One region of the Marinobacter nanhaiticus D15-8W genome, then DNA from elsewhere that is predicted to be linked to it. Evidence: riboswitches for the same ligand, from Rfam matches in the RefSeq annotation. Region 1 holds a riboswitch; each other region holds the start of a gene.

The links. A riboswitch is a leader RNA that binds a small molecule or an ion and turns the genes downstream of it on or off. The one in region 1 is predicted to bind cobalamin.
Region 2: another riboswitch for cobalamin. It lies ahead of RE428_RS22910 (ABC transporter substrate-binding protein); the one in region 1 lies ahead of RE428_RS12670 (CbtB domain-containing protein).
Region 3: another riboswitch for cobalamin. It lies ahead of RE428_RS03405 (TonB-dependent receptor domain-containing protein); the one in region 1 lies ahead of RE428_RS12670 (CbtB domain-containing protein).

The regions. Positions count from the first base shown of each region.
Region 1 covers NZ_AP028878.1:2,833,272-2,839,652, forward strand. Annotated here, with positions in the region: gene RE428_RS12650 (cobyrinic acid a,c-diamide synthase CobB) at 1-1,249, opposite strand, end outside; gene cobO (cob(I)yrinic acid a,c-diamide adenosyltransferase) at 1,249-1,842, opposite strand; gene RE428_RS24490 (AAA family ATPase) at 1,839-3,590, opposite strand; gene RE428_RS12665 (CbtA family protein) at 3,571-4,353, opposite strand; gene RE428_RS12670 (CbtB domain-containing protein) at 4,460-4,651, opposite strand; cobalamin riboswitch at 4,686-4,895, opposite strand; gene bluB (5,6-dimethylbenzimidazole synthase) at 4,929-5,636, opposite strand; gene RE428_RS12680 (cobyric acid synthase) at 5,633-6,381, opposite strand, start outside.
Region 2 covers NZ_AP028878.1:5,085,123-5,091,503, forward strand. Annotated here, with positions in the region: gene RE428_RS22905 (putative bifunctional diguanylate cyclase/phosphodiesterase) at 1-879, opposite strand, end outside; cobalamin riboswitch at 1,183-1,373, shown strand; gene RE428_RS22910 (ABC transporter substrate-binding protein) at 1,604-2,635, shown strand; gene RE428_RS22915 (FecCD family ABC transporter permease) at 2,635-3,702, shown strand; gene RE428_RS22920 (ABC transporter ATP-binding protein) at 3,699-4,463, shown strand; gene RE428_RS22925 (ExeM/NucH family extracellular endonuclease) at 4,518-6,381, opposite strand, start outside.
Region 3 covers NZ_AP028878.1:770,278-776,658, reverse strand. Annotated here, with positions in the region: gene polA (DNA polymerase I) at 1-2,409, shown strand, start outside; gene RE428_RS03405 (TonB-dependent receptor domain-containing protein) at 2,459-4,219, opposite strand; cobalamin riboswitch at 4,383-4,626, opposite strand; gene RE428_RS03400 (hypothetical protein) at 4,931-5,302, shown strand; gene RE428_RS03395 (OmpP1/FadL family transporter) at 5,413-6,381, opposite strand, start outside.

The DNA.
Region 1 (6,381 bases):
GATAGATGGCTTCGCCCGGGGCGGGATGGCGCTGGCGTTGGCCATGGGCAATGGGTTCCGGTGTGCCATGGCTGACCGAACGATGATGCGCATGACCGCGAACAGGTCCTTCCGGCAGGTCGGCGGTCTGCATTCCCTGGCAACCACGACGGCCTTTCATCGCGCCCTGCCCGGCCAGCAGGCCCAGCATTTCATGGATCTGGTCGTCGTAGTCCGTCAGCGTTTCCAGGCAGTAAAGCAGCCCACCGCATTCGGCCAGTATGGGTTTATTCGCCATGAAGAAGGCCTGGATGGCAGCTTTCATGGGTCGGTTGGCTGCCAGTTCGGCGCCATACAGCTCCGGATATCCCCCGGGAAGCCACAATGCATCGCAACCGGGCAGTTCGCCATCCGTGATCGGCGAGAAGAAACGGAGCTCCGCGCCCAGTGCTTGCAGCAAATCCAGGTTGGCCTGGTAGATAAAGCTGAATGCAGCATCCCGCGCCACACCGATGGTCAGGTCTTTCAGTGCTTCCGGCGGCATCGCGATGCCATCGACCGGAGCCTCGAAAACCACGGGTGGCACCCGCAACAGTGTGTCTGCCAGCCCCTGGGCTTCGAGTACCCGGGCACCGGCTTCGAAGCGGGCTTCCAGCTCGTCGCGGATCTCCTCTGCCTGCACCAGGCCCAGGTGCCGCTCCGGCAGCGCCATATCCGGGTCCCGTGGAACAGTCGCCAACAAAGGAATCGATGCCGGCAGCGCGGACTCGATCAATTCGCGATGCCGTTGGGAGGCGCAAGCATTGGCGATCAGGCCCGCAACGGTGATGTCGTCACGGAACCCGGCGATGCCGGCGACCAGCGCCGCGGCGGTTTGCGCCATGCCTTTCACATCCATGACGATTGCCATCGGCAGTTGGAAACGTGCGGCCAGATCCGCGCTGGACGGGTCGCCGTCGAAGATCCCCATGGCGCCTTCCACAAGGATCAGGTCCGCTTCCCGGGCCGCTTCGAACAGGCGCTGACGGCAATAAGCCTCGCCGGCCATCCACAGATCGAGTTGGTCCACCGGCTGGCCTGAGGCTTGCGCCAGCACCAACGGATCAAGGTAGTCCGGACCGGTCTTGAACACGCGCACCACCTTGCCCTGGTTGCGCAAAAGGCGGGCGAGCGCCGCTGTGACGGTCGTCTTGCCCTGCCCGGATGCCGGGGCCGCGATAAAGATCGCCGGGCAGACCGCCCGCGCTGTAGAGGCCTGGTCACTAGCCATCAGAATTCGATCCCCGGCTGAGCCTTCACGCCCCCGCGAAAGGCATGACGTTCGTCCTGAACGGTACTGATGGTGTCGGCGATGGCCTGGAGCGGCTGCGCCATGGTGCGACCGGTGATGATGACGTTCTGATGATGTGGGCGCTGCCGTAAAGCTTCGACGATAGGCTCGGGCTCCAGGTAGCCGTACTTGAGCATGTAGCTCATTTCGTCGAACACGATCAACTGGTAATTGGGGTCTTTCAGCAGACCCTCGGCAATCGACCATGCGGCCTGTGCGGCTTCGATATCCTTTTCGCGGTCCTGGGTTTCCCATGTAAAGCCGTGACCCATGATGTGCCAATCCAACTGGGGATGATCCCGGAAGAACAGGTATTCGCCCGTCTCCCGCCGACCCTTGATGAATTGGATCACCGCACACCGGTAGCCGTGCCCGAGCGAACGGGCCAGCGTACCGAAGGCAGAGCTGCTCTTGCCCTTGCCATTACCTTTGAGCAGGATCAGCACGCCCCGCTCTTCAGACGCCTTGGCGATACGTTCATCGACCACGTCCTTCTTTTTCTGCATGCGCTCACGATGGCGACTGTCGTTCACGAAGCCTCCCTATTAACTGGCAGACGGGCGAATGGCATCTGGACTGGAAACGCCTGATAAAAAGCGCCCAGTTGCTTTGCAATGACGTCGGCGCGACCGCGCTTGACCGCAGACTGTTCGGCGTCGATAACCATGCACTCGCCCAGAGCCGGAACGTCGCTTACGGACTGGCGGGTGCGGCCATCGGTAATGAGGTACGTCCGGATTTGCAGGCCCGGCTCGCGTCGCTGCCACTGGCGTATGGTGCGCGCAGCCTTGAAGAGTGCATCCCGCAACGGCGTTCCACCGCCGCCGGGTAAGGAGTCCAGCAGACCCACCATGTCCTTGGGTGCGCGCCGACGCGGCAAGACATCGGCCACCTGATCGTTACCGAACCCCATGATGGCGAGTTGGTCACGCGTCCCGTAGGCCGCTTTAGCCAAGGACTGGACAAGACCTTTGGCACGCCCGAACAGACGCCGGCCCAAGGTGGAGCCGGAAGTGTCCAGCAAAACCAGATGCACGATGGGTTGGCCCGCACGGTTTCTCTGGAATTTCAGCTGCTCAAGCGGCCACTGGCCGCGATTCGCTACCAGCGTGGCAAACCAGTCCGGCTTGCGGGACATATCCGCCGGGCTCCGGCGCCCCAGCTGCCGCCCCTTTCTCGTGTTCCCAGACCGGTCGGCCGTGGTTTTCGATGCGTGCTTTTGTAGCCGGGACGACGCTTCATTAGGAACAAAGGGCACAGCCTGGGTTCGCTCGTTGACAGGCGGCATAGCGCCCCACTGCCCTTGCTCAGATTCAGGTGGCGCATTGCCAGTGTCGGATGACGGGTTCCCATTCCGTGAAGAAGGGTCGCTCCGAGGAGGTGGAGGCGGATTGCCCGGCGCCTCCTCTGGGGTGTTGCGTCGATGGGCCAATACCCATTCTTCCACCGCGTCCAGGTCTTCCCGCTCGATGGCGTTGTCGCAGCGCCAGGCAGCATGCGCCTGGGCGGCGCGATGCCAGGTTACATCCGCCCGCAAACCTTCCACCTGGGCCGCTTCACAGCGAGAAGCGATGTGCTCGTAAACCCAGGGTTCGGCGACCACCGAAGATAATCTGTCCGTGGCTGCGCGGATCCGCTCGGTAACCGCGTGCTGCCGATCGGCGTAATCGGCAGCGAAACCCTCCGGATCGCGCTCGAATGCTTCCCGCTGCTGCACCACCGCGATGCGTTGTGCTGCCGGAAGCGTCTTCTCCAGTTCGACACACAGGCCGAAGCGATCCAGCAATTGCGGGCGCAGCTCGCCCTCGTCCGGATTCATCGTGCCGATCAGGCTGAATCGCGCTGGGTGGGAATGGCTCAGACCGTCCCGTTCGACGACATTGATACCGCGTGCGGCGGCGTCGAGCAGCAAGTCCACCAGGGTATCGGGCAGCAGGTTGACCTCATCGACGTAGAGCACGCCGCCATCGGCTTTGGCCAAAAGGCCCGGCTGGAAGGCAACATCCTGCTCAGAAAGGACCTGTTGCAGGTCGAGGCTGCCGACAAGACGATCTTCGCTCGTACCAAGCGGCATGTTGATAAACGGTGGGTGCTGTCCATCGTCGCCTGGGGGCAGTACGTCGGCCAGACCGCGGGCGAGCGTGGACTTCGCGCTCCCACGGGGGCCGGATATCAGGACGCCACCAATCCGGGGATTAATGGCGTTCAGGAGCAAGGCGGTCTTGAGCGCGTCCTGGCCGACGATGGCCGAAAACGGAAACTCAGGCAGTAGCTTCGTCATATTGATCGGCTGACGCTTTGTAGAGGCGTTTCAAGGCAATGGCGCTGAGAACTCCGGCCAGCAACCAGAAGACCAGATTGGTCACACCCGTGGCCCAGATGAACTGCTGGTGCAGTTCGGTCAGCGCCGCCACCGCTTGCGGGTCAGGATGTGAGAACAGCGGGCCCTCATGGGCTGGCACGAAGAGATAGGGAATGGCCAGCAGCGGAATGCCCGCCAGCTTCATCCAGCCGCGAGCCAGCCCTACCAGCCCCAGACCGGCGACGACCATTAGTACGGTAAAGACCCACCAGAGCTGCCGCGCTTCAAGGGGCGCAGCAGCCGAGCCGGGGACCTCCGGTGGCAGGCCAAGCGACGGCGCTACGAAAACCGCGAGGAAGCCCAGCGCTCCGATCAGCAACCCCCGGGAGGGCGACAACATCATTTTTCCGCGCTCACGCAATTGGCTCATCACGACCAGCAGGACAGCGGAAAAACCGATGCCGGCAAAGATATTGGAAACGGTGGTGTAGAACGTACGCTCGGCGCCATCTTCAGGTGCCCATGCGTCGTCGCCATGGTGATGCCCACCCGCCGCTTCCTCATGGTGATGGTGAGCTGCTTGTTCACCACCGCTATGTTCGTGTGCAGCCGGCTCGCCGGCCCCCTCGAACTGTTCGGCGTTCAGCAGAATGGGCGTGACGCCGACAGCCTGCACGGCGGTAACGAGCAGACCGAGAACGACGCCAATCAGGCAGGCACTAAGAATCAGAGAACGGAACATCAGTTTCCCTCCAGGGACGGATTTGTCGTAGCAAAAACGTTCAGTTATCCGTCGGTATGGCTCTCGAATACCGAACAGACCGCTGAGACTGACTAGGCAGACAAATTCAGTGGCAGGGAAACACGAAGCTGTGACGCGTGTCGTGCGCTGCGTTATGCGCTTCGCTCATGGGGAGGAAGCCAACCGCAAACAGGACGACGATACCGAACAGCAGGACCCCGGCTTTCTGGCCGAGAGAGGAAACCTTGATGGAAGAACCGGTTGCCCGGTCACTGGAAGATGAGCTAATAGCAGACATGATGTAACTCCCCGGTGCCCGCCGCACCACAATGGAAAACACGACATAACAGGCCGGTCTTCGGGCTCAAAGGGGACAGCCTGGAGGCAGTCATCGTCTGCACCTTCCCGGCTCGCGCCAGTGGTATTTGCAGACTACGCCTTTATTACCGATGCGGGGGCAGCGATGGAATTGGCCTGAGCGGCCGCACCATACTTCCCGATTATCCCCTGAAGATCAGGGGCACCTGTCCGTAGAGCGATCATCCTAATCCATTGATCGGATGGTAGCAACGCTGTCAGCGTCGCTGGAGAAGTGAAATGAGTTCGTCGCCGGGCGCAAGGCCGGCACCCCAGCGGTTGCGGTGGACGAGCTCTTCAAGAGATAAGCGACTGCGCCATCCCTTGGCCTGCAATTCGGGCTGATCGAGGAATTCGCTCACATAGCCGAGACAAAGATAGGCCAAGGGGTACACGTCCTCGGGCAACTTCAGCACCTGGGCCAGTTCCTGCTGATCGAGGATGCTGACCCAACCGACGCCGATACCTTCTGCCCTCGCCGCCAGCCAGAGGTTCTGGACTGCCAGGCAGGTACTGAAAAGGTCGGTCTCGACGATCGTATTGCGTCCAAGCACATTCGGGCCGCCGCGACTACGGTCACAGGTGATGCACAGGTTCATCGGACTCTCGAGGATGCCCTGGAGCTTCAGGCTACGATAGGCTTGGGCGCGATCACCGGCATAATTTTCCGCAGCGCGCTCGTTTTCACGTTCGAAGATGTCGAGGACTTCCTGCCGCACTTCAACGCTATCGATTACCAGGAAATCCCAGGGCTGCATGAAGCCCACCGACGGCGCGTGATGGGCCGCCTCAAGTAGGCGCACCAGGATCTCGTCGGGAATCGGGTCCGGCAGGAACTGTGAGCGCACGTCCCGGCGTTCCTGAATGGCTCGGTAGAGGCCACGCTTCTCCTGTTCCGGGAAGGCGTTCTGGTTGTCTATGCTCATGCGCTTGTCTTACTCCCCAATCCCAGTTGTTTCCTGAGCCAGCCGGTGTCCAGTTCCTGCTCGAGATGGTCTGCGAGGCGGTCCAGTTGAGTCAGCCGGTGTTGCTGGTAATCGACAGCTTGATGCTCGCCCAGGTGTCCCCAGGCGGAAAGCAGCGTGTCGCAGACGCCTGGACGATCAAAGATGCCGTGGACGTAGGTGCCCGTGACCTGCCCGTCCCGGCTGATGGCGCCATCCGGCCGGCCATCGAGATCGATTAAGGGAGCCTGTAACGCCGCGCCGGTGGTCACGCCATTATGCATCTCGTAGCCCTTCAGCCGGGCTTCCCGTCCGCCCAGGCGAAGTACGCCCGACACATCCCGCAGCTGCTTGCCTGCAACCATACGCGTGTGCATCGGCAACAGCCTTAACCCTTCGGTCTCACCCGCCATACTTTCAAGGCCATCCGGGTCGGCAACGGTCTCCCCAAGCATCTGGAAACCGCCGCAAATGCCGAACACATGGCCGCCATAGCGTAGGTGCCGCTGGATCGCCTCGACCCAGCCTTGTGCCTTGAGCCAATCGAGGTCGTGCCGGGTGTTTTTGCTGCCGGGGAGAATAATCACGTCTGCTGGCGGAATCGCACGCTCTTCGCCGACGAAGCTAAGCTCTACACCCGGATGTAAACGAAGTGGATCAAAGTCATTGTGGTTACTGATACGCGGCAGGCGCGGGACGACGATCTTGAGGCCGTCCTTTCCGCCAA
Region 2 (6,381 bases), 2.3 Mb from region 1:
TGCGCGGGCGTGAATCGCTTTGGGATCGTGGGCGTCGATCAGGATCGCGAGTGTGGTATCCGCCAGACTGGCCATCAGCTCCCCGGGATGAATGCAGGCTTCCACCCGCTCACGGAGTTGCTGTGACAACAATGACGTCTCGTGAGTGCTCAGGGTCTCGCCGATCATGGTTACATTCGGCATGGAAACAACGACCAGATTGATCGGCTCCACCGGCGCCCCTTCCAGCCGTTCACTGAGGACCAGTTCGAGGTAGCGCGCGTTGGGCAACCCGGTCACCGGGTTCACGAAACGTTGGTGAGTGACATCCGCCTGGGTGCCGGAGACCAGACGCACATGGCCCGTCTCCGGATCATGATCGCAGATCCCCCGTGCGACGACCCAGCGATAGCCTCCCGCGCCATCGGATACCCGGCACTCCGCCCGGAAGCGATCGATCTTTCCCTCGAGGTGGTCTTCCAGTTGGCGCCGGAAACCCTCCCGATCCGGCGGAAACAGCATCGTCAGCCAGTCATCCAGCCGCAATGTCCTTTCCAGCGCCGAACGTCCAATCATATCAAGCCAGCGTTGGGACACCTGGAGTCGATCTGACGCAGGATCCCATTCCCAGACGCCGTCATTGGTACCGTCGATCACCAGGTCGAGACGGCGCGTCCGCTCCGCCACCCGCTCTTCCAGCTCGGTCTTGACCTGTTCCAGCTCCTCGATATTTCGCCGCACGGACTCGAGTACTAAGTTCGCGAGCACCGACAGCTTCTGCACATCCATGTCGTCAGATTCGGCATTGACCTGGAAGTCGAAACGGCCGTCGATCGCCTGGCAGAGCTGGTCGGCGATCTCATTGATCTCTCGCCGCAGACGCTTTTCCGAATCAGTCACCGGCGGACTCCGTTCGCAGACGGAAGGTACAGACCGCGTCGTCGCCACCATGCTGACGGACGAGGTCGATCAGGACTCTCTGGATCAAACCGATCATAAAAGCTGGAACCTCCAGGCGCGGAACAACGGGAAAGGCAGCCGCGTCTTTTTGCAGTCTAGAACATGGGCTGGCATACGTCCCATGGCGACCATTGTGGGGGCTCCGGCGCCCAACGAAAACACCTATACCACCATCAGTTACGTCGCCATCGGCTGCGGTGAATGAGCCACTTAAGCCCATAGCTTGCCCGATCCCGGGAAGCTGTATATGCTCGCCCGGTCGGTTTCCTTCGGGAATTAATAGGGAATTCGCCGCAGCTTGGCTGCGAACCGAAACTGCCCCCGCAACTGTAGACGGTGAGCCACGCCCTCCGCGCCACTGGGATGTTATCCCGGGAAGGCCGGGCGAGCGACGACCCGTCAGTCAGGAGACCTGCCGACAATCCCATTCACGACACCGGGCGGGGTGACCCGGGGAAAGGAAGGAAACAGTCCCATCCGTACTGTTCAGCAGACAACCTCCCGAACCCTCTCTCCGTCCGTCGCGATCGCTTATTGTTATGTTATAACATTTTACTTATAGTCGACGCGCGCAGAAGCGATGCAAGGAGGTTGAACCATGTTTTGCAGCTCCAGACACAGTGATAAACATCACTCCCGGGCCCGGTTATTCAAACGGGAGTCCGTGGGAAATACCCCCACGACGGCTCCCATACGCTTGCTGGCATTTGCGCTAGCTGCACTTCCCGCCTTACTCGTAGCAGCAGAGACGACAGACTACCCGCTGACGATTAGGAACTGCGGGCTAGACGTCAGCTTCGATGCCGCCCCGGACAACACCGTGACGATAGGCCAGTCCGCTACCGAGATCATCTATTCCCTCGGCGTAGGCGAGACCGTCTCCGGTACTTCCGTATGGTTCAACCCGACATTGCCCGAATTCAAGGCGCTCAATGCCGGCATCGAGCGGATCGCCGACAACGACCCGAGCTTCGAAGCGGTGGTTAACAAGAAGCCCGACCTTGTGGCCGTGCAGTATGAATGGCATGTGGGCGCCACTGGTAGCGTCGCGACCCGTGGCCAGTTCCACGAGCTGGGTATTCCCACCTACATCATGCCGGCGGACTGCGACACGAAGGACAATTCCACGGGCGGCGACGGCACCCGCGTCACCGCGTTCTCTACAGACTCTATCTATAAGGGAATCACCGAGCTGGCCGCCATCTATGATGTAAAGAATGCCGGGGCAGACCTGGTCGACAGCCTCAAGGCGCGTGAAGCAGATGCTGTCGAGCGTGCCGAGAGTCTCGACCTTCCGGACGACCTGTCAGCGGTGTTCTGGTTCTCATCCGCCGATCTGGAAATCGATCCCTATGTGGCCGGCCGCCTGGGCGCACCAGGCTACATGATGGACAAGCTGGGCATCGAGAACGTGATCGAATCGAACGAGGAATGGCCCACCGTTGGCTGGGAATCCATCGCCAAGGCGGACCCGGACGTGATTGTAGTGGCTCGTATGGACCGCCGCCGCTTCCCAGCGGACGACGTGGAGAAGAAGCTGGCGTTCCTTCGCAAGGATCCAGTGACCAGCCAGATGACCGCGGTACAGGAAGGCCGTATCGTGCAGATGGACGCCCACGCCATGAGCGCCACCATGCGTACTATCTTCGGCCTTGAGGAACTGTCCGAGACCCTTGGCGAGATGTCCTTCGACTGATGCAATCCGCGCTGGTCCTGCAAGCCGTGACAAGCCCCAGGCTACGCTGGCTCTGGTTGACGCCGCTGGTGCTGCTTAGCGCCCTCATCGCGGGGACGGCCATCGGCGAGACGCGGATTCCCGTCGAGACCGTGCTCAAGGTGCTGGCCAACCGGCTCTGGGGTGCGGGGTATCCGGTGGATCGTATCGACGAGGGGATCGTCTGGAGCTACCGGCTCAGTCGGGCCATCGTGGCGGCCTCCTGCGGCGCCGGGCTGGCCCTCGCCGGCGTGGTACTCCAGGCGCTGCTACGTAACCCCCTGGCCGAGCCGTTCCTGATGGGTATTTCCGCCGGCGCTTCCACGGGCGCCGTTGCGGTGACGGTGGCGGGCATCGGCGCCGGGGCGATCACCCTGTCGATGGGCGCCTTCGCCGGCGCGACGCTGGCGTTCGGTCTGGTGGTCATGCTCGCCCACGCCGCTACCGGGGGTGCAGGTGGCGGTCGGGGACTGCAGGCGGCCGGGGCCATCATCCTCTCCGGTATTGCCGGCTCGCAACTGTTCAATGCCCTGACCGCCTTCATCATTGCCAAATCGGCCAATGCCGAGCAGGCACGAGGCATTATGTTCTGGCTGCTCGGGAATCTCTCCGGCGTACGTTGGGAGGATGTCGTACTTGCGGTTCCAGCGGCTGTGGGCGGCCTGCTGGTCTGCCTATGGCACATGCGCGCGCTGGACGCGTTCACCTTTGGCGCCGACAGCGCAGCGTCCCTGGGTATCGCGGTGCGGCCGGTCCGGGGCATCCTGATTGCGACGACGGCACTGGTCACGGCCGTCATGGTGTCGATGGTAGGTGCTATCGGCTTTGTCGGACTGGTGATCCCCCACGCCATGCGCTTTATCGTCGGCAGCCGCCATGCCCGGCTGGTACCCGCCTCGGCCCTGGCGGGCGCGGTGTTCCTGATCGGCTCGGACATCCTCTCGCGTATCCTCGTGCCCGGTCAGGTTCTGCCTATCGGTGTGATCACCTCGTTAATCGGCGCACCGGCCTTCGCGCTGATCCTGATTCGCGGTACGGGGGCACGATGAAACTGGTCGGCGAACATCTGCATTGGAGCGTCCACGGCCGAAAACTCCTGGCGGACGTCAGCCTGGCAATCGAACCGGGGGAAACCTTTGGCCTGATCGGCCCCAACGGATCGGGCAAGACCACCCTGCTGAGGTTGCTGGCCGGATTGCGTAAACCCAGGCAGGGCCGCGTGCTGCTCAATGATCGATCGCTCATCGGTATGCACCAGCGCGAGATTGCCCAGTCCATCGCCCTGGTCGAGCAACAGGCGGAAACCACCGAACGACTGACCGTGCGCCAGGCTGTGGAGTTGGGACGCACCCCCTTCCTGTCCGCGCTACGCCAGTGGTCGGATCGCGATGAATCGATCGTCTCCCAGGCCCTGACCGATGTGGACATGCTCCACTTCGCCGACCGGCTGTGGCATACCCTGTCCGGCGGAGAACGCCAACGGGTGCATATCGCCCGGGCCCTGGCCCAGCAACCGAAAATCCTGCTGCTGGACGAGCCCACCAATCACCTGGATGTCCACCATCAGCTCTCCATCCTGACCCTGGTCCGACAGTTGCCCATGACGGTAGTGATCGCGCTGCACGACCTCAACCAGGCTATGGACTGCGACCGGCTCGCCGCCATGGAAGGCGGGCGCCTGGTAGCGTTGGGAACGCCGTCGGAGGTGCTTACCACCGAACGTCTGCGCCGCACCTTCGGCGTACAGGCCGATATTATCGACGACCCGGTAGACGGCAGCCGAATCATGCGTTTTCGGCATCCGCTCTAGTCCAAAAAAACGCCCGCGATTGCGGGCGTTTTAGAAACCTGAACAAGCCAGGTTCTAGACAGTACGACGGGCGTCATGCTTCGCCTGCAGCAGCGCGAAAAGGTCGCGCACATTAACCCTGCCGTCGCCATCGATGTCGTAACGTTCCACATCGCCGCGACCGAAAAGCAGCGCCAGGGTCAGGCGGGCCAGGTCACGGCCGTCGATACGGCCGTCGCCGTTGATGTCCGGTGAAGCACTGGGAGGAGCCGTGCCCATCTCCAAAGCGATGATCACCGGATCATGATCGGAGGCGCGGTACGCATCCGGCGCGTACAAGCTGGCCTGCTGCTCCGGGGTCTGGTACTCCAGGTTGTAGTCCAGGATCCGCGGTTCGTCGGCATTGATATGCCAGATCGTGGTGTCGATGACCTTGTCCGCCAGCGCGCTATTGGCCAGGGCATGATCGAGATAGCCGGCGTCGCCATAGAACACGTAGGAGTATGCCTGACCGCCGATGAAGCGATCCACCAGGTTGGCGTAGCCCGATGACTTAAGCGCTGAAATCGGGTCTTCCATGGCATAGGCGTTCAGGTCGCCGATAATAAGGACATCCTCTTCGCCGGAACCGGTGGCGTCGTTCGCCAGCCAGGTCGACAGCGCCCGGGCCGCCTGGGTACGGGCGGCGTTCCAGCAACCCTGCCCGTCGCCCTGGTCCGCATTGGCGCCGTCGGCGTCGCCGCAGCCCTTGGACTTGAGGTGGTTGACCACGACGGTCAGGCCATCCTCGCTGTCGAGCAGCCTGAAGGTCTGGGCCAGGGGCTGACGGTTCAGGTCCTGGAAGCTCGGCCCGGTCAACGTGGCCGCCTCGCCTACGGTTTCTACGCGGTCGCTACGGTAGATGATGGCCACGGCAATGGCGTCGCCTCCCAACTGCTCAAGGCCCGGATCGACATAATCCCACTCGTCGCCCAGGGCATCCGCCAACTCGGCTACAGCACTCTCGTCACCGTAACCGTCGTTCTCGATTTCCATCAGGCCAACGATATCCGCATCCAGGGCGCGAATGGCGCTGACCAGCTTGTCGGTCTGGCGCTGCAGTTCACTCGGATCATTGGCGCCCCGTGCTGTGGGGAAGCCGCCGCCCATGCCGTCGCCATTGAAGAAGTTGAGTACGTTGAAAGACGCCACCACCAGATTGCCGCGGGCATCGAGTGCCGGTGCATCGGTACGCTCGTTGACAGCGTTGAAGGACGGTTGCTGTGTCGGCTGCAGGCGCCAGGCGTCGAACCGGTAGTCCAGAACACCCACCACATACTGCACCTCATCGCCGGCGCGAACGGTATTGACCGCACTCAGTTGCGGGGCGGGATATGGCACCACGGCCGGATTTTGCGCGTTGGAGCCGTCGTCGAGAATCAGGCTATCCAAGGCGTTCATTTCCGCCACCAGTTGGGCTTCGGCACCCGGTGCAGCTACGTTGGTGGGGATGAAATGACGGCCGCTGCCCAGGGTCAGACTGCCGTAGCGGCCCAGGTCGTAGTTATCGGTGACCGTGAGCGGCTGTTCGAGGGTAACCAGCATATTTTCCCAGGCTTCCGGTGCGCTTTCATCGGTCCAGGGCAGGCTGATGACGGTAGGCTGTATAGCTGGGCCGGACCCGCAGACGGTCAGCGCACTCACCGACGTCAACTCAGTCAGACCATTGTATTCAACCACGGTACCGGCGACGCGAACCTGGTCACCTACGTTGGCCGCGGCACCCGGCTCGTAGACGAAGAGCGCTTCGGATGTAGCCGCGTTGCCATCCTGATCGCCCGCTTCTTCCTGAATGTAGAACCCACCCAGGCCATCGTCGCCGGCAGCATAAGCGGACACCGTGGCTTCAACCACTACGTTGGAATCGACCATCGGGCTGACGTTGCCGGAGCCCTGTATA
Region 3 (6,381 bases), 2.1 Mb from region 1:
CCCCTGTTGATCGTACCCAACGTCGAGGCCGATGACGTTATCGGCACTCTAGCCTGCGAGGCGACCGCCAAAGGCGTGGACGTGGTGATTTCCACCGGCGACAAGGATATGGCTCAGCTGGTCAGCGATCATGTGACGTTGGTCAATACCATGACCGAAACCACCATGGACCGCGAGGGCGTGAAGGAGAAGTTCGGTATTGGGCCCGAGCAGATCGTCGATTACCTCGCCCTCGTGGGCGACAAGGTGGACAACATTCCCGGGGTGGAGAAATGCGGGCCGAAAACTGCAGTGAAGTGGCTGCAGTCCTACGAAAACCTGGACAAGCTGGTTGAACACGCCGACGAGATCAAGGGCAAGATCGGCGACAACCTGCGTGCCGCCAGTGAAATCCTGCCGCTCAGCCGCGAATTGGCTACCATCAAGGTCGACGTCGAGTTGGAGTTCGGTATTACCGACGTACAGCCGGACGAGCCCGACCGGGAAAAACTGCTGGCCATGTTCAAGGAGCTGGAATTCAAGACCTGGGTGGACGAGCTCAGCCGCCAGGAAGGCGTCGTCGATGTTTCCAGCGAGGAGTCGACGCCCGAGACGCCGGAAAAGCATTATTCGACAGTGACCGATAAAGCGGAGTTCGACGAGTGGGTCGAGCGCCTGAAGAAAGCCGATATTTTCGCCTTCGATACCGAGACCACCAGCCTTAACTACTCCACGGCCGAAGTCGTGGGTGTCTCCTTCGCCATTGAGCCCGGCGAAGCGGCTTACGTCCCATTTGGCCACGATTACATGGGTGCCCCTGAACAACTGGAGCCAAACTACGTACTCGGCCAGCTTAAACCCCTGCTGGAAGATTCCAGCCAGAAAAAGGTCGGCCAGAACCTCAAGTACGACAAGAACGTACTCGCCAACCACGGCATTTCCCTGGAGGGGATCACGGAAGATACGATGCTGGAGTCCTACGTACTGAACTCCACGGCATCACGCCATGATATGGACAGTCTTGCCCTGAAATACCTGGGCGAGGCCACGATTTCGTTCGAATCCATCGCCGGCAAGGGTGCCAAGCAGCTCACCTTCAACCAGATTTCCCTGGAGCAGGCTGGCCCCTATGCCGCTGAAGATGCAGATATCACCCTGCGTCTGCATCGCACCCTGCGTCCGAAACTGGCTGCCGAGCCCAAACTCGATTCGGTCTACCAGAACATTGACTTGCCCTTGGTACCGGTGCTGTCGCATATGGAGCAGCGCGGCGTGATGCTGGACAGCGCCACCCTCCGGCGCCATAGTCAGGAATTGGCCATACGCATGGCAGAGCTGGAGCAGGCCGCCCACGAAGAGGCCGGCGAGCCTTTCAACCTGGGATCGCCCAAACAGTTGCAGGCCATCTTCTATGAGAAGCTTGGTTTGCCGGTAATCAAGAAAACCCCGAAAGGCGCACCTTCCACTGCGGAACCGGTACTGCAGGAACTGGCTCACGAGTACAAACTGCCGCACCTGATCCTGGAACACCGCAGTCTGAGCAAGCTCAAATCCACCTATACCGATCGGCTGCCGGAGATGGTCAGCCCCCGAACAGGCCGCGTCCATACGTCCTACCACCAGGCAGTAGCCGCGACAGGTCGCCTGTCATCTTCCGAACCCAACCTGCAGAACATTCCCATCCGAACGGAAGAAGGGCGGCGCATCCGCCAGGCCTTTATCGCACCGGAAGGCTACAAGCTGGTTGCGGCGGACTATTCCCAGATCGAACTGCGCATCATGGCCCACTTGTCCGGCGACAAGAGTCTGCTCAAGGCCTTCGCCGAGGGCAAGGACATCCATCGCGCCACCGCCGCCGAAGTATTCGACACGCCTGTGGAAGATGTCACCGGCGAGCAGCGCCGTAGTGCAAAGGCAATCAACTTTGGTCTGATCTACGGCATGTCCGCCTTCGGCCTGTCCCGTCAACTCGGCGTCGAACGCAAGGTAGCGCAGGAGTATATCGATCTGTACTTCCACCGCTATCCGGGCGTCGCCGACTACATGGACAACATCCGCAAACTGGCCCACGACCAGGGGTATGTGGAAACCCTGTTCGGTCGCCGCCTCTATTTGCCGGAGATCAACGCGCGCAACAAGCAGATGCAACAGGCCGCCGAGCGCACCGCCATCAACGCCCCCATGCAGGGGACCGCTGCGGACATCATCAAGCGGGCGATGGTCACCGTAGAGAATTGGCTGCTGGACAGTCACGCTGAAGAGGCCCGCATGGTCATGCAGGTGCACGACGAACTGATCCTGGAGGTGAAGGAATCCGCTATCGACAAGGTGATCGCCGGATTGACCGAGCGTATGTCCAAGGCTGCGGAACTGGATGTCCCGCTGTTAGTCGAGGCGGGTGTCGGGGACAACTGGGACGAGGCGCATTAAGCGCCTCGCCTCTTCTCCGTCTTGTTTCTGCGCCTACTCGATTTGTCTCCTAGTAGGTATACCGCACCGTTGCCAGCACCTCTCGAACCTGGCCAGCGTAGCCGGCGGCTGTGATTGCTTCCTGGTCTAGCAGGTTCGTCACATCCAGCCCGAGATCCAGCGACTCAGTCGCCTTGTACGTTGCCCCCACGTTGGTCATAACGTATCCCGGAACATGGCCACCGCCAGTATCGACGGCGTCGGTGCGTCCAAGCAATTCTAGATTCAGTTCGGTCTTCCCAAACACCTTGGCACCGGCCAAGCGTCCGTTCCATTTTGGACGACGCTCGAGTTGATCACCCGTTTCATCGTTGGTCGCGCGGGTATAGCCAGCGCCGACTTCAACGGACCAGTCGCTCGCCTCATAGGCAGCGCTTAACTCAGCCCCTTCAGCAGTCGCTCGATTGACGTTATAGGGGATATAAGATGGTGGAGGACCCAATACGATCAACTCGTCAAAGTTGGTCTTGTAGACTGCCAACTCGTATGAAAAGCGTCCCGCGTTTCCCTTGAGGCCTGCTTCGTATGTTTCTGAGGTTTCGGCCTCCAGATCCGGATTCGCACCAAACGGGGAATACAGGTCATTGAAAGTGGGCGCCTTGAAGCCCGTCCCATAGCTGGCGTAGGGACGGAAGAACTCTGCCACCTGATATCCGACCGACAAGATCCCCGTCGTTTCTTCCCCAAAACTTTCATTGTCATCATGGCGAAGAGAAGCCGTCACATGGAGCGGCTGGGCGACGGTCTGCCATTGGACGAAAACGGCATTGTTGTATCGCTCACTCTCGGTGTACTGGGTCGAAGCATCAACTTCCTCGTCAACGCGCTCCAGCCCGATGGTCAGCAATTGATGCGTCGTCAGGCTGATATCACCCTGAAGCAGATACTGGCGACGGCGGGTTTCATAGTCGAAAAAGTCACCTGTATCGATAAAGTTCTCGTTCGTCTCTCGCCCGAAGCCAAGCTGGGCGCGAATTGACACGTTATCCGAGGCGAAGTAGTCGACGAAGAACCGCCCCGACTGCTGGACGAATTCATTCCAGTATCGATCGCCGAACGCGGCGTCACCGTCGTAGTCGTTTTTTCCCTGGGCATGCATGAAGTTCACACCCAGCGCCAGACTATCCGACACCCACTGATCCAGGCTCGCAGCCAACGATTTAGTCTCAAAACCATCGTTGTCGCTTTGCCCACCGCCCGGTTGGGAATCGACCCCGTCGGTGTCGTACATCGATGCCGATAGGCTGTAGGCCGTATTGCCTGTAGTGCCGCCAAAGTGCTGGGTAAGCCTTGAAGTTCCATTGTTCCCGGCAATCACCTCGGAAATGATCTCCGGCTCGACGGTGCCACGGCGCGTAAAAATCTGGATAACGCCGCCAATAGCCTCAGAACCATAGAGACTCGAACGGGGGCCTTTGACGACTTCAATATGGTCCACCAACGCCAACGGGATATTCTCCAACTGGGCCGTGCCGGCAGTAGCTCCACCGACTTTAACCCCGTCGACCAATACCAACACATGGTCGGAATTGGACCCCCGCATAAAAACGCTGGACTGTTTACCCGGACCTCCGGTGCTGGTCACCGAAACACCCGGCACCGCACGTAGAACCTGTTCAACCGTCATCGCCGTGCTTCGCTCAATATCCTCTCGACTAATGACCGTCACCGAAGCATTCGCCTCATCCACCGTCTGCGCCGTACGGGTCGGGGTAATAACCAGGGGATTGAGGGTCTCCGCAGACAGCGTGGAGGAAATGATGCCGGCCATCAGGCCAAGGAAAAGTCGGGCTGGGTTCTTCACTATGTCGTCCTTCATCAAGACAGCGTCGGATGAACGGGCGAGTAGAGGGACGAGCGGCTGCTGGCGTAGGGCAGGTAGCCACCGGTGAAGCCCTCCGCTACACCGCATGTCAGGCCCCCGACTGAAAAGACGGGGAAAAGTGCAAACGGCCGGTCTCCGGGCTCACAATGACATCGCTAAGCGATGTGGACGACAACGCCTTCCCGGGCCGTAGCCCAGTGGCGGGCGCGCCTGAACACTCCGGAATGGCTCCGGAAGCGTCAACACGCCGATCATGTCGTCGTTCACTGTTTACCGTTGCGGGGGCAGCACTGGATTTTCACCAGTTTCCCGTTTCACTCGCTTGCGCGAGCACCGCTTGCGTATTTATTCGAGGCTCAAACCTCAGATGACAGAAGCGTCATTTTATATGGCGGGCACTTTAGGCGCAGCCGTCGCCCCGGTCAATGCGAAAGATCAAGGAATGCACCACGCGAAGCCGCCCTCTTTTAGGGCGCCGCGCCAGAATAGCGTGCACAATTTCCGGAAAGGTAAGCAAAACCACGTACTTTTATGACATCTCCGGCCGGCACATTTTTCGCTTTAAACACCAATACCGATAAAAAACAAACCTGATCGGCATCTATCATGTCGTGGAACCGGCCGCCGCCCGCGGCGCGCCCAATCACCGAGGTAAAAATGATGATGACGCTAGCACCAGAACGCAGTTGGCTGCTGGACCGCGGACTACTCAAGCTCGTGCACCAGTGTCGTAGGCTGATACTGGCTGAATTCGGCGTTAAGCTTCACCTGACCGATGAAGATCTGGAACAACGCCTCGCCTCGTATGCAAAGCAATCGCGCTCATCGCACCTAACCCGGACTTGGGAAGAACTTATCGAGCAGGTCCCCGAACTCACTGACGAAGACGCCACACCAGGCTCGGAAGACAAACGCTATCGTGGGCAGGCCCTGACGGAGCCACCTGCGCCCGCATCCGCAGCAGAAGGCGAGGGTAAGACCCGGACGATCACTTACCGTGGACGCAAGATGGTCGTACCCGCTCATTGATTCAAGCTGAGTGCAAGACCGAGTGCGCACCCAGCTGCTTTTTTGAGCACCCAAAAAAACAGGCAGGCCCGGGGGCCTGCCTGTTCGTCACGTCGATCGGTACTCGCGTATCAGAATGCCTTGCTGACCTGTACCGCTGCGCCCCAGGCGCTCAGCTCATAAGTTGCTGAATAGCTTGCTGCGCCTTCGGCCGGCTCGTCGTCAACCGTATACTCCTGTTCGTTGACGTCGACGTCGTCGAACAGCAGAACACCGGCTGCGACATCGACCGTCCAACCGGACTGGGCGTGGGCGTACTGGGTGCCAAGGGTGAGCCACTGGCGATCATCCGATGGAATACGCGCGGTACGGAAGTTCTCGTTCACCGGCGACTCGTCATACGCGTACCCGGCCTTGAACGCCCACTCCGGGGTCGCCTGCCAGATGGCACCGACGTTCACTTGCCATGTGTCTTTCCAGTTTTCGGAGACATGGCCAATGATATCTTCGTCGCCATATTTGGGACCGCCAACGGCAGAGATTGCACCGCCTTCTTCATCACTCTCCACGTCGAGCGCTTCGAAGCGACTCCATTTGGCCCACGTCGCACCTGCCAGCAGCGTGACGGTATCCGTGAGCTGGTGGCGAACGCCAAAGGTCAGGCTCTCGGGAATCTCGAGCGGCACAACCGCATTCTCCCTGACGTTTGCAACGTTGACGTCAAGACCGCCCGCTCCCAAGGAGACTTGCGGAAAGTTGGACAGCTTGGCATCCCCCTCCAGTTCCAGTTCGGTCCCTGTCTGGCCCGACAAGCCGATTTGCGTACGTTCTGTTAGCTCATACAACAGGCCAAAGGAGAAGGTTGCGCCAACATCATCGCCTTCGACATCGAAATAGCCTTGCTCCAGGGCCGGGCCGGCATAGCCCAGCTGGCGCAACTGCGCTTCGTTACCGCTGTAATCCTGATACTTGCTCAGACGCCCTTCGGCATAAAGTACGTTCACGCCAAAGCCGAGGGAGAATCCTTCACCATTATTCAGGGCAATGGACGGGCTAAACGAGATCACTTGCAGCTCGGTCTTATCGGCAAAGAAACGGCC